DNA from 2 places in the Xanthomonas sp. F4 genome. Region 1 is predicted to be linked to the other one. Evidence: predicted binding sites of a transcription regulator. Region 1 holds the regulator's gene; the other holds the start of a gene.

Region 1 (5,798 bases):
CGCCTCGACCAGGTTGCGGTCCAGTTCGGTATCGGCGCCGATCAGTTCCAGTTCCACTTCCTTGTTGAGGGAGCGGGCGACGTCGCGCGCGACCTTGGGGAAGCGCGAGAACACCTTGCCGACCGGCTGCATGCGCGTGCGCATGACCGCCGACTGCAGGCGCGCGGTGGCGATATCCAGGCTGCTGACCGCGCGGTCCAGTTCCTCGTCGCGCAGGCGCACGCGCAGGGTCTTGAGTCGGTTGCGCGAGAGCACCAGTTCGCCGATCAGGTTGACGATCGCGTCCAGGCGCTTGGTGTCCACACGCACGGTGTGTTCGGGTTCGGCGGCCTTGGCCGGGGCGGCCGCGGCCTTGGGCGCGGCGCTGGGCGCGCGCGGCGCCGGCTGCAGCGCCTGCGGCGTGGCCGTCGGCGGCGCATCGCCGTGCAACTGGTCCAGCAGCGCTTCGAATTCGTCGTCGCTGATCAGATCCCCCGCGGCCGCGGCGGTGGCCGCTGCGGGGGCGGGTGCCGGCGCGGCGCTCTTGGCCGGGGCCGGGGCCGGGGCGGCGTCGCCGTGCGCGTCGAACTGCGCGATCAGTTCCGGCGGCGCACGCGGTGGCTCCTGGCCGCTGCCGAAGGCGTCGAGCATCGACTGCAGGTAGTCCAGCGACTGCTGCGCGGCGTCGAAGTGCCGCGCCTGCAGGGTGGCCTGGCCGGCGCGGGCCATGCCCAGGGTTTCCTCCGCGGCGTGGCACAGTTCGACCATGGCGTTGATCGCCAGGAAGCCGGCGCCGCCCTTGAGCGTGTGGAATCCGCGGAACACGGCGTTGAGCTGGCCGCTGTCCTCGGGCGCCTGCTCCAGCGACACCAACTGCTCGCCGAGCCGGTCCAGGATCTCCTGGGCCTCGATGATGAAGTCGGCAGCGATGTCGTCGGGTACGGCGCTCATGGCATTACAGTCCCAGTCCGGACAGCAGGTCGTCGGCGTCGTTCTGCGACACGCCGTGGCGGTCCAGACCGGGCAGGGCCGGGCCGGCCAGGCTGCCGTCGGGTTTGCGTTCTTCCTTCGGCGGCAGCCCCAGCGCGCCGAAGCCTTCGTGCACGCGGCGCACGATGCCGGCGACGCGGCGGATGATCTGCCCGGTCAGGTCCTGGAAGCTCTGCGCCAGCGCCATTTCGGTGAGGTTGTGGCGGATCTTGTCGAGGATCTCGCCCTGGTCGCCGCTGAGGCCGCCGGCGGCGAGCTGGTTGGCCAGCGCGCGGCATTCCTCGGCCAGGTCCAGGGTGCGGTGGCTGGCCTGTTCGGTCATCTCCACCACGTGGTCCAGACGCGAGCAGGCGTCGTCCAGCTCGCCGGCCTCGCTGGGCACCACCGGCAGTTCGCCGAGCGCCTGACCCAGATCGCGCGCGAGCCGGCTCAGGCCCTGCATCATCGGCCGCGTGCGCCAGGCGGCGAGGGTGTCGATCTCCCTGCGCCAGCCGGCCTCGTCGCCGTTCTCCAGCGCGTCCAGCGCGCCTTGCAGGCGTTCGATCAGGGCGGTACGTTCGGCGGTGGCTTCCATTTAGGCGGTCGCTCCCAGGCGTTCGAAGATCTTGCCCAGCTTCTCCTGCAGCGTCTGCGCGGTGAACGGCTTGATGATGTAGCCGTTCACGCCGCACTGCGCGGCCTCGATGATCTGCTCGCGCTTGGCCTCGGCGGTGACCATCAGCACCGGCAGGTGCTTGAGCTTGTCGTCGGCGCGGATGTTGCGCAGCAGATCGATGCCGGTCATGCCGGGCATGTTCCAGTCGGTGACCACGAACTCGAACGGTGCCGAGCGCAGCGCGGCCAGGGCGCTGTTGCCGTCTTCGGCCTCGGCGGTGTTGGTGAAGCCCAGATCGCCGAGCAGATTCTTGACGATGCGCCGCATCGTCGAGAAATCGTCCACGATCAAAATCCGCATGTTCTTGTTCACCACTGACTCCTAAGGGTTCCTATTCTTCGTCTTCCAGACCGGCATCGGCGACACCGAACGCCTTCAGGCGTCCGCGCAACCGTACCGTGGCCTGGCCATGGATCTGACACACGCGCGACTCGCTGACCCCGAGTACCGCGCCGATTTCCTTGAGGTTCAATTCCTGCTCGTAGTACAGCGACAGCACCAACTGCTCGCGTTCGGGCAACTGCGCAATGGCCTTGCCCAGCTCGCGGCCGAATTCGCTGCGCTCGAGCATCTGCTGCGGATTGGGTCCGCCCTTGGCGATGGTATCCAGCTCGCCATGGTCCTCGATGCGCGACTCCAGGCTCAGCACCTGGCCGCGGGCGGCATCTTCCATCAAACGCAGGTATTCGGGAAGCGGCATGTCCATCGCCGCGGCCACTTCGTTGGCGGCGGCGGCGCGGCCGGTGCTCTGTTCGATCTTGCGGATCGCCGAGGCGGCGTCGCGGGCGCGGCGGTGCACCGAGCGCGGCACCCAGTCGCCGCGGCGGATCTCGTCGATCATCGAGCCGCGGATGCGGATCGAGGCGTAGGTCTCGAACGAGGCGCCCTGTTCGGCGTCGTAGCTGCGCGAAGCCTCGATCAGGCCGATCATGCCGGCCTGGATCAGGTCGTCGATCTCGACGCTGGCCGGCAGTCGCGCCGCCAGGTGATGGGCGATGCGCCGGACTAGGTCCGAGTGCTGGGCGATGTAGTCGTTGGCGCTGTTGCGCTGGACGGCGCGGTAGTGGGCGGCGGCGTTCATGCGGCCACCCCGCGCTGGATGATGCGTTCGACGAAGAACTCGACGTTGCCGCGCGGGGCGGTCGGCGCCTGCCAGCGCGCGGTGCGCCGGGCGATCTCGGAGATCGCCTGCGCCGACGGGCTGGACGGGTAGGCCTTGACCACCGGCTGCTGGCGCTGCACCGACAGGCGCAGCCAGTCGTCCTGCGGCACGCAGCCCAGGTAGTTCAGCGACACGTCGCCGAGGAACTTCTCGCAGACCCGGCTCAGCTTGTCGTACAGCAGGCGGCCTTCGTTGAGGTCGCGCACCATGTTGGCGACGATCTGCACCCGGTCCACGCCGCGCTCGCGCGAGAGGACCTTGATCAGGGCGTAGGCGTCGGTGATCGAGGCCGGCTCGTCGCAGACCACCACCACCGCGTCCTGCGCGGCCTGGCAGAAGGTCAGCACGCTGTCGGTGATGCCGGCGGCGGTGTCGACGATCATCACGTCCAGCTCGCGCTGCAGCTCGGAGAACACGTTGACCAGGCCCACGTGCTGGGCCGGCGGCAGCTCGGCCATGTAACGGCGGCCGGAGGCGGCGGGCACCACCATCAGCCCGTTGGGCATGTCGATCAGCACTTCTTCGAGGGTGCAGCGCCCGGCGACCAGGTCGGCCACGGTGAACTTGGGCGTCAGCCCCAGCAGCACGTCGACGTTGGCCAGGCCGAGGTCGGCGTCCAGCAGCAGGGTGCGCTTGCCCATGTCGGCCAGCGCCATGGACAGGTTGACCGAGATGTTGGTCTTGCCCACGCCGCCCTTGCCGCCGGTCACGGCGATGGTGCGCACCGGACCCAGCGGTTCGCTACGCGTCGCCGACAGGGGGAAGGCATTGGTCAGATTGACGTAGTCACGCGACGGCATGGGTCTGCTCCGGAGTACAGGGCTTATCGGCAGCGCGCCGCAAATCTTCAAGGCGCAATACCAGGCTGGCGGCGTTGGCGCGGTGCAGGTCGTCCGGCACGCGCTGTCCATCGGTCACCCAGGTGATGGGGAGGCGGTGGTCCACGACCACCGACAAGGCACTGCCGAACCGCCCGGTCTCGTCCAACTTGGTCATGATGACCCCCTGTGGGTCGGCGCCGGCGAACCGGCGCACCACCTCGTCCAGGTCGGAGAAATGGGCATTGGCAGGCAGTACCAGCAAGGATCGGACCACACGCGAGGCGCGCAGCCAGTGCAGCTGGGCGGCCAGGGCGCGGTCGCGCTGGCCCATGCCGGCGGTGTCGATCAGCACCAGCTTGTAGTCGGCCAGGCGCTCCAGCAACTGCTGCAGCGCGGCGTCGCTGTCGGCCTCGTGCACGGCGATGCCGAGCTGGCGGCCGTAGCTGTGCAACTGTTCGCGGCCGCCGACGCGGACCGTGTCGGTGGTCACCAGGGCCACGTCGCGGGCGGCATGGCGCTCCAGGAAGCGCGAGGCCAGCTTGGCGATGGTGGTGGTCTTGCCGGCGCCGGTGGGGCCGATCAGGGCGATCACGCCGCCTTCCTCGATCGGGTCCAGCGGAGCGATCGGCAGGCGCTTGGACAGCAGGCCCAGCATCAGCCCGCGGCCGCGGTGCAGCTCCAGGTCGGCGGGGATCTGCATGACCACGTCGCGGGTGATGCCGCTGTCGAAGCCATAGTCGTCCATCAATTCCAGGGCCTGGGCGCGGACCGGCGAACCGCGCAGGCGTTCGTCGGTGAGGCGGTTCATCTCGCGCTCGATCATCTGCCGCATCAGCGCCAGTTCGTCGCGCAGCTGCGTCAATTGTTCGTCGTTCTGCGGGGCCGGGAAGGTCGGCACCGCCGCCAGCGTCGCGGCCGCCGGGATTCCGGCAGTGGCCGGCGCGTCCGGCTTGGCCGCGCTCGGCGCAGGCACGGCCGGGGCCGGGCTCGCCACCGGGGTCAGCGCCACCGCGGCGACGTCGTCGCGCCAGGCCGGCACGGCCTCGGCGGCCGGCGCCGCGGTGGCGGCGGCGAACGGGCTGGGCATGGGCACGCTGATCGGGGCGTTGCGGAACACGTCCTCGGGGATGCTGAAGTCGGCGCGGCCCGTGGCCGGTGCCGGGGCCTTGGCCGCTGCGGCCGGGCGCGCTGCGGCAGCCGGGGCGGCCGCGGCGGGCATGGCCGAGGCGGCCAGCGCCGCCGGCTGGGTCAGCGGCCGCGCTGCGGCAGCGGCCGGTGCGGTCGCCGCGGCGCCACCACGGCGCTCGCTGATCGCGGCCATCATCGCCATCGCCGGGCTGGCCGCGGCCTTGTCGCTGCGGGCGGCGCGCGGTGCGGCAGTGGCCGGTGCCTGCGCCGCGGCGGCGGCGCGTGGCGCCTCGTCCGGGCGCACCGAATCCAGCGCCCGCTGCACCAGGGCCTCGTCGTAATTGCTGGCGGCGACGATCTCGATGCCCTCGTCGGTACGCCGGTTGGACAGGATCACCGCATCCGGACCGTGCTCGTCGCGCACCATCCGGAAGGCGGTGCGCATGTCGGGGGCGACAAAGCGTTTGATCTTCATGGGTGAGTGCCGGGATTCGGGATTGGGGAGTGGGGATTGGTTGCGGAGGCCGCCATGGCATGGCTGCTATCCGGTCGCCTTGCTCTGGTTGTGTTCGTTCGTGTCATTGCTGTCTCTCTCCGCGTGCCGGGCCCGCTGTTGCGACTCCCGAATCCCAAATCACCAATCCCCGCCAATCAGCTGATCGTGCCGACCAACTTCAGCCGCTTGTCCTCCGGCACTTCGCTGTAGGACAGGACCGACAGCGCGGGGACGCTGTGGCGGACCAGGCGGGCGAGGGCGGCGCGGACCTGCGCCGGCACCAGCACCACTGCCGGTTCGTTGCGCGCCTCCTGCTTGCTCACGCAGTCCGCCAGACTTTGGTGCAAGCGTTCGGCCAGTCCGGGTTCCAGCGCCGCGCCGTTGCCCTGGGTAGAGTCCTGCAAGACACGTTCCAATTGCGGGGCCAGGGTGAACACCGGCAGTTCCGGGGCCATGCCGGCGATCTCCTGGACGATGAACCGGCCCAGGGCGTTGCGTACGGCGGCGGTGAGTGCGCCGGGTTCCTGACTCTGCGGCGCGTGCTCGACCAGGGCCTCGACGATCTTG
Region 2 (5,798 bases), on a different contig from region 1:
GCGCGAAATGCTGCATCACCTCGTGCACCTGGCCGCCGCGTTCGAGCAGGGTGCCGGTGAGCCCGCGCAGGAAGGCGCGCTCGTGGCGGTCCAGGCGGCGGGCGAAGCCGCGCGCCAGCAGCGCCTCCAGCGCCACGTCCAGTTGCACGCTCTGCTCGGCGTCGTTGAGCAGGCTCCAGAACGCCTGGAAACTGCGCCCGGCCTCGCTCTCGCCGATCACGTCGATGCCGGCGAACAGCTTCTCCAGCACGTCGCCGCGCGCGCCCTCGTCGTCGATGATGCGCTCGCGGAACTCGCGGTTGAGCCGTTCGAAATCGTCGCGGACGCGGCGGAAATCCTCGGTCAGGTCGTCGGACAGACGGATGATGTCGCGGGTGCGTTCCAGCGCGCGCTTGCCGTCCAGCGCGGCCAGCTTGCCGGCGGCCACGCGCTCGATCTCCGCGTCCAGGCGCTCGCGCTCGGCGCGCAGCGCGGCCAGGCGCGCGTCCGGATCGGTCTCGGTCTGCCCGGCCAGTTGCACCAGTTGCTGGATCACCAGCGACAACCGGCTCTCGGTGGCCACGCTGGCGCTGTCGCGCACGCCAGCGATGAAACGGATCGCCTGCGCCGCCTGCCGCGACAGTTCGTATTCTTCCTGCGCATCGCCCTCGGGCAGGCGCCGCTCCAGCCAGCCCTGCGCCAGCCAGTGCGCCACGTAGGCCTGCGCGGTGCGCGGCAGTTCGCGCGACAGCTCGTCGTCCTTCAGCGCATCGAGCTGGCGCTGCAGGCGCTCGTGCAGCACGTCGGCCGGCAGCCGCCGCTGGGCGTCGCCGAGCAGGGTCTGCAGCAGGCCGATCAGCTCCGGGGCATGGTCGGCGGCGAGCAGCTTCCACAACGGCTGTTCGCGCAACTGGCGATAGCCGGCGATCCGGACATGCGGCTTCATGCAGGAACCGACCGCCACCGCATCCGCAAACTCAGCGCACGCGCTCGATGAAGCGCAGGAACTCGGCGCGGGTGCGCGCGTCCTCGCGGAAGGTGCCGAGCATCTTCGAGGTGACCATGCTGACGCCGCGCTTGTGGATGCCGCGGGTGGTCATGCACTCGTGCGCGCCTTCCACCACCACGCCCACGCCCAGCGGCTGCAGCACGTCCTGGATGCACTGGGCGATCTGTGCGGTCATCTTCTCCTGCACCTGGAAGCGCCGCGCATAGGCCTCGACCACGCGCGCCAGCTTGCTGATGCCCACCACCTTGCCGCGCGGCAGGTAGCCGACGTGGACCTTGCCGATGATCGGCGCCATGTGGTGCTCGCAGTGGCTTTCGTACTCGATGTCGCGCAGCACGATCAGCTCGTCGTAGCCTGCCACTTCCTCGAAGGTGCGCAGCAGGTACTCGCGCGGGTCGGCGCGGTAGCCGCTGAACCAGTCGCCATAGGCCTCGGCCACGCGCCGCGGGGTGTCCAGCAAGCCTTCGCGGGTGGGGTCTTCGCCGGCCCAGCGCAACAGGGTGCGCACTGCGTCTTCGGCCTGCGCCTGGGTCACCGGGGGAGTGGAGCTATTGTCGGAATCGGCCATGGGGGAACGCCCGTGAGGGGGCTGCATGGTACCCGAGTCGCCCGGCAGCCGCCGCATGGCGGCCCCCGCGTGGCGGGGCGACCCGGCCGCGACCGGGTGCGCCGTTCAGCGTCCATCTGCTCAGCGTCCGGGCGGCGCGCGCACCGCCCGGGCCGACGCGGCGCCGGTCAGCGCGAACGCGTCCGCATCTCGCCCTCGTGGTCGAGCCAGTTGGAGCCCTTGTTGGTCAGGAAGAACATGTACACCACCAGCGACACCGCGATCACCGCCGTGGCGTACCAGACGAAGGTGGTGACATGGCCGGTCTTCAGCGAGGCCTGGTACAGCAGCGGCGCGGTGCCGCCGAAGGCCGAATTGGCCAGCGCATAGCCCAGGCCCACACCCAGCGCGCGGATGTGGGTGGGAAACAACTCGGCCTTCACCACCGCGTTGATCGAGGTGTAGCCGGTGAGGATGACGAAGCCGGCGGTGAGGATCGCGAACGCGCTCAGCCAGTCGCTCTGCTTGGGCAGTTCCAGCACCAGGAACCAGGTATAGAGCACGCCGCCGATGCCGAAGAACACCAGCAGGGTCTTGCGCCCGATGATGTCCGACAGCCAGCCGCCCACCGGCTGCATCAGCATCAGCACGATCAGCGCGACCAGGTTGATGATGGTGCCGGCCATCAGGTCGTCGCCGGCGAAGGCGGTCTGGATCATCTTCGGCCCGGTCACCGAGTAGGTGTAGAACGCCACGGTACCGCCAGCGGTGATCAGGAAGCACAGCAGCAGCGGGCGCCACTGGTGCACGAACAGCTCGCGCAGCGAGCCGGAGGACGTGTCCTTGCCCTGCTTGGCCGCGGCGATGGACTCGGCCGTCAGCGACTCGTCCATCGTGCGGCGCAGCCAGAACACCACCAGCGCGCCGATGCCGCCCAGGCCGAAGGCCACGCGCCAACCCCATTCGGAGACCTGGCCCTTGTCGAAGAAATGCAGCATTCCCAGCAGCACCGCCTGCGCCAGCACGTGGCCACCGACCAGGGTGACGTAGTGGAACGAGGACAGGAAGCCGCGACGCCCGGGAATCGCCGCCTCGGACATGTAGGTGGCGCTGGTGCCGTATTCGCCGCCGGTGGCGAAACCCTGCAGCAGCCGCGCCAGCAGCAGTACCGCCGCCGCCCCGCTGCCGATGCTGGCCACGGTCGGCGTCACCGCGATCAGGAACGAACAGGCGGCCATCACCGACACCGACACCGTCAGCGCCAGGCGGCGACCGTAGCGGTCGGCGAAGCGGCCGAAGTACCAGGCGCCGATCGGCCGCATCAGGAAGGTCACCGCGAAGATCGCCCACACGTACAACGTGGCGTTCTTGTCCTCCTTGGAGAAGAACTGCGACTCGAAGTAGGTGGCGAACACCGAATAGACATAGACGTCGTACCACTCCACCAGATTGCCGGCCGAGCCCTTGAGCGTGTTGGACACCGAGCGGCGCAGGCTGCCCGGTGCGGCGGCGGCGGACGAAGAGGTGGATGCACTCATGCGGCGGGCCTCGTGGATGGACGTCACGGAGTATAGGCACACACGTGCGAGGATCCTGTCGCGGCAGCGCGTGTGCCAGGCGCGCGCCTCATTGTGCCTGCGGCGCAGCGAATGCCTTGCCGTACCTGCCCGAGCGATCGGAGCAGCAGACCTGGCGCTTGCCCGCGGCAAGCATGTCGCAAGTGCTGGAGATGCGCTTGACCTGTGTCTGCGCCTGCTTGCTGCGACGATCCAGAACACCGCGCCACGGCGGTCGATATGTTCCAGGCGGCGCGAGCCGGGCCGTGCCGGTCACCGCCGCGCCGCGCACGGCCTGACGTGGCCGGCGGCCATCGCCACGCAGACAGGCACCCCATCACGTTCCCCGCACTGCGCCGCCGGCGCCCAGGCCACATCCCTTCAGTTCGACCGGGTAACGCCGCTATCCATGCGCCGGCCCGGGGACCAGCGCCCTGCGCGCGTCACGCGGGCGCAGGCAACCTGCCTGCCCGTCCGCCGTCACCTACCGTCATCCCTCTTCCTTCCCCCATTCCCCCGATCCCATGCACGCCCTTTCGAATCTGCGCATCGGCCAGCGCCTCGCGCTCGGCTTTCTCACGATCATCGTACTGATGGTCCTGCTCACCGTGGTCGGCATCCAGCGCGTGCACAGCATCGACCGGCGGCTCACCGCGATCAACGAAGTCAACAGCGTCAAGCAGCGCTACGCCATCAACTTCCGCGGCAGCGTGCACGACCGCGCCATCGCCTTGCGCGACGTGGTGCTGCTGGACGATGCCGCCGGCCGGCAGGCGACCGAGCAGACCATCGACAAGCTGGCCGGCGACTACGCGCGTGCCGCGCAGCCGCTCGACGCCCTTCTGGCCGCCTCCACCGACGCCCAGGAGAAAGCCATCCTGCAGCGCATCCAGGGCATCGAACAGCGCACCATGCCGCTGATCGCGCAGGTCCGGCGGCTGCGCGATGCCGGCGACACCGTGCAGGCGCAGGCGCTGCTGCTGCAGCAGGCGCGCCCGGCCTTCGTCGACTGGCTGGCCAGCATCAACGCCTTCATCGACCTGCAGGAAGCCAAGAACCGCCAGGCCGCCAAGGAGGCGATGGCCACCGCGCGCGGCTTCGCCCTGCTGATGATCGGCTGCACCGTGCTGGCGCTGCTGCTGGGCTCGCTGATCGCCCTGTTGCTCACCCGCCGCGTGGTGCGCCCGCTGCGGCAGGCGCTGGGCCTGGCCGAGCGCATCGGCGCCGGCGACCTGAGCAGCCCGGACACCGCCACCACCCACGACGAGGCCGGGCAGTTGCTGCGCGCCATGCAGCAGATGCAGCGGCGCCTGCACGAGGTGATTTCCGCGCAGCGCGAGATGGCCGCGCGCCACGACGCCGGCGCCATCAGCTATCGCATGGACGCACAGCGCTTCCCCGGCGAGTACGGGCGCATGGTCGCCGACACCAATGCCCTGGTCGATGCGCACGTGCAGACCCAGCTGCGCATCACCGAGGTGATGGGCCGCTACGCCATCGGCGACCTCAGCCAGGACATCGCCCACTATCCCGGCGAGAAAGCCGCGATCACCGCGGCGATGCAGCAGGTCAAGCAGAACCTGCACGCCATCAACGTGCAGATCCAGACCCTGGCCGAGGCCGCCTGCGCCGGCAATTTCGCCCACCGCGGCCAGCCGGAGAAGTTCGAGCACGCCTTCCGCACCATGGTCGAGAACCTCGACACCATGATGGCCACCGCCGACGCCAACCTGGCCAAGTTCTCCGCGCTGCTGCGCTGCATCGCCGACGGCGACCTCACCGTGCGCATGAGCGGCAACTTCCACGGCGTGTTCGCCGCCATGCGCGACGACGCCAACAGCACCGTGCATCGCCTCACCGACATCGTCGCGCACATCCAGCGCACCACCAACAGCATCGGCTTCGCCGCCGAGGACATCGCCAGCGGCAACCAGGAGCTGGCCAAGCGCAGCGAACAGCAGGCCGCCAGCCTGGAAGAGACCGCCGCCTCGATGGAGGAGCTGACCTCCACCGTGAAGCAGAACGCCGAGCACGCCCAGCGCGCCAACCAACTGGCACTGGGCGCGGCCGGCGTGGCCAGCGAAGGCCGCGACGTGGTGGGCCAGGTGGTGGAGACCATGGATGGCATCCAGGCCGCCTCCAAGCGCATCGCCGACATCATCGCGGTGATCGACGGCATCGCCTTCCAGACCAACATCCTCGCCCTCAACGCCGCAGTGGAAGCCGCGCGCGCCGGCGAGCAGGGCAAGGGCTTCGCGGTGGTGGCCGCGGAGGTCGGCACGCTCGCGCATCGTTCGGCCGGCGCCGCCAAGGAGATCAAGACCCTGATCGACGACTCGGTGCAACGCGTCGCCCACGGCGCCACGCTGGTGCACCAGGCCGGTGCCACCATGGACCAGGTGGTGGCCAGCGTGCAGCACGTCACCGACCTCATGGGGCAGATCTCCGCCGCCTCGCACGAGCAGGCCAACGGCATCGCGCAGGTCAACCAGACCATCGCGCGCATGGACGAGACCACCCAGCAGAACGTGGCGCTGGTGGAAGAAGCCAGCACCGCGGCGCGCTCGCTGGAAGAGCAGTCGGCGCAGCTCACCCAGGCGGTGGAAGTGTTCAAGGTCGGCGCCTACGTCTGACCTGCGGGGGCCGCGCCGCCGCGTTTCCCACGCCGGTTCACGGCGCGGGCGACCCGCGGCGGCCGCGGGCCGGC

The links. The regulator FliA, encoded in region 1, starts transcription of late flagellar genes. The targets are predictions, from matches to a motif close to TAAAGTTTNNCNNNCNNNGGCCGATAA.
Region 2: a site for FliA is predicted at 3,472-3,498, ahead of FHR66_RS20560 (methyl-accepting chemotaxis protein). Genes of this name have one in related genera too.

Annotation. Positions count from the first base shown of each region.
Region 1 covers NZ_JAASQX010000002.1:96,897-102,694, forward strand. Annotated here, with positions in the region: gene FHR66_RS08320 (chemotaxis protein CheA) at 1-930, opposite strand, end outside; gene FHR66_RS08325 (protein phosphatase CheZ) at 935-1,543, opposite strand; gene cheY (chemotaxis response regulator CheY) at 1,544-1,936, opposite strand; gene FHR66_RS08335 (RNA polymerase sigma factor FliA) at 1,956-2,705, opposite strand; gene FHR66_RS08340 (MinD/ParA family ATP-binding protein) at 2,702-3,586, opposite strand; gene flhF (flagellar biosynthesis protein FlhF) at 3,573-5,210, opposite strand; gene flhA (flagellar biosynthesis protein FlhA) at 5,387-5,798, opposite strand, start outside.
Region 2 covers NZ_JAASQX010000010.1:31,824-37,621, reverse strand. Annotated here, with positions in the region: gene FHR66_RS20580 (DUF3375 domain-containing protein) at 1-925, opposite strand, end outside; gene folE (GTP cyclohydrolase I FolE) at 957-1,556, opposite strand; gene FHR66_RS20570 (MFS transporter) at 1,724-3,073, opposite strand; gene FHR66_RS20560 (methyl-accepting chemotaxis protein) at 3,616-5,724, shown strand.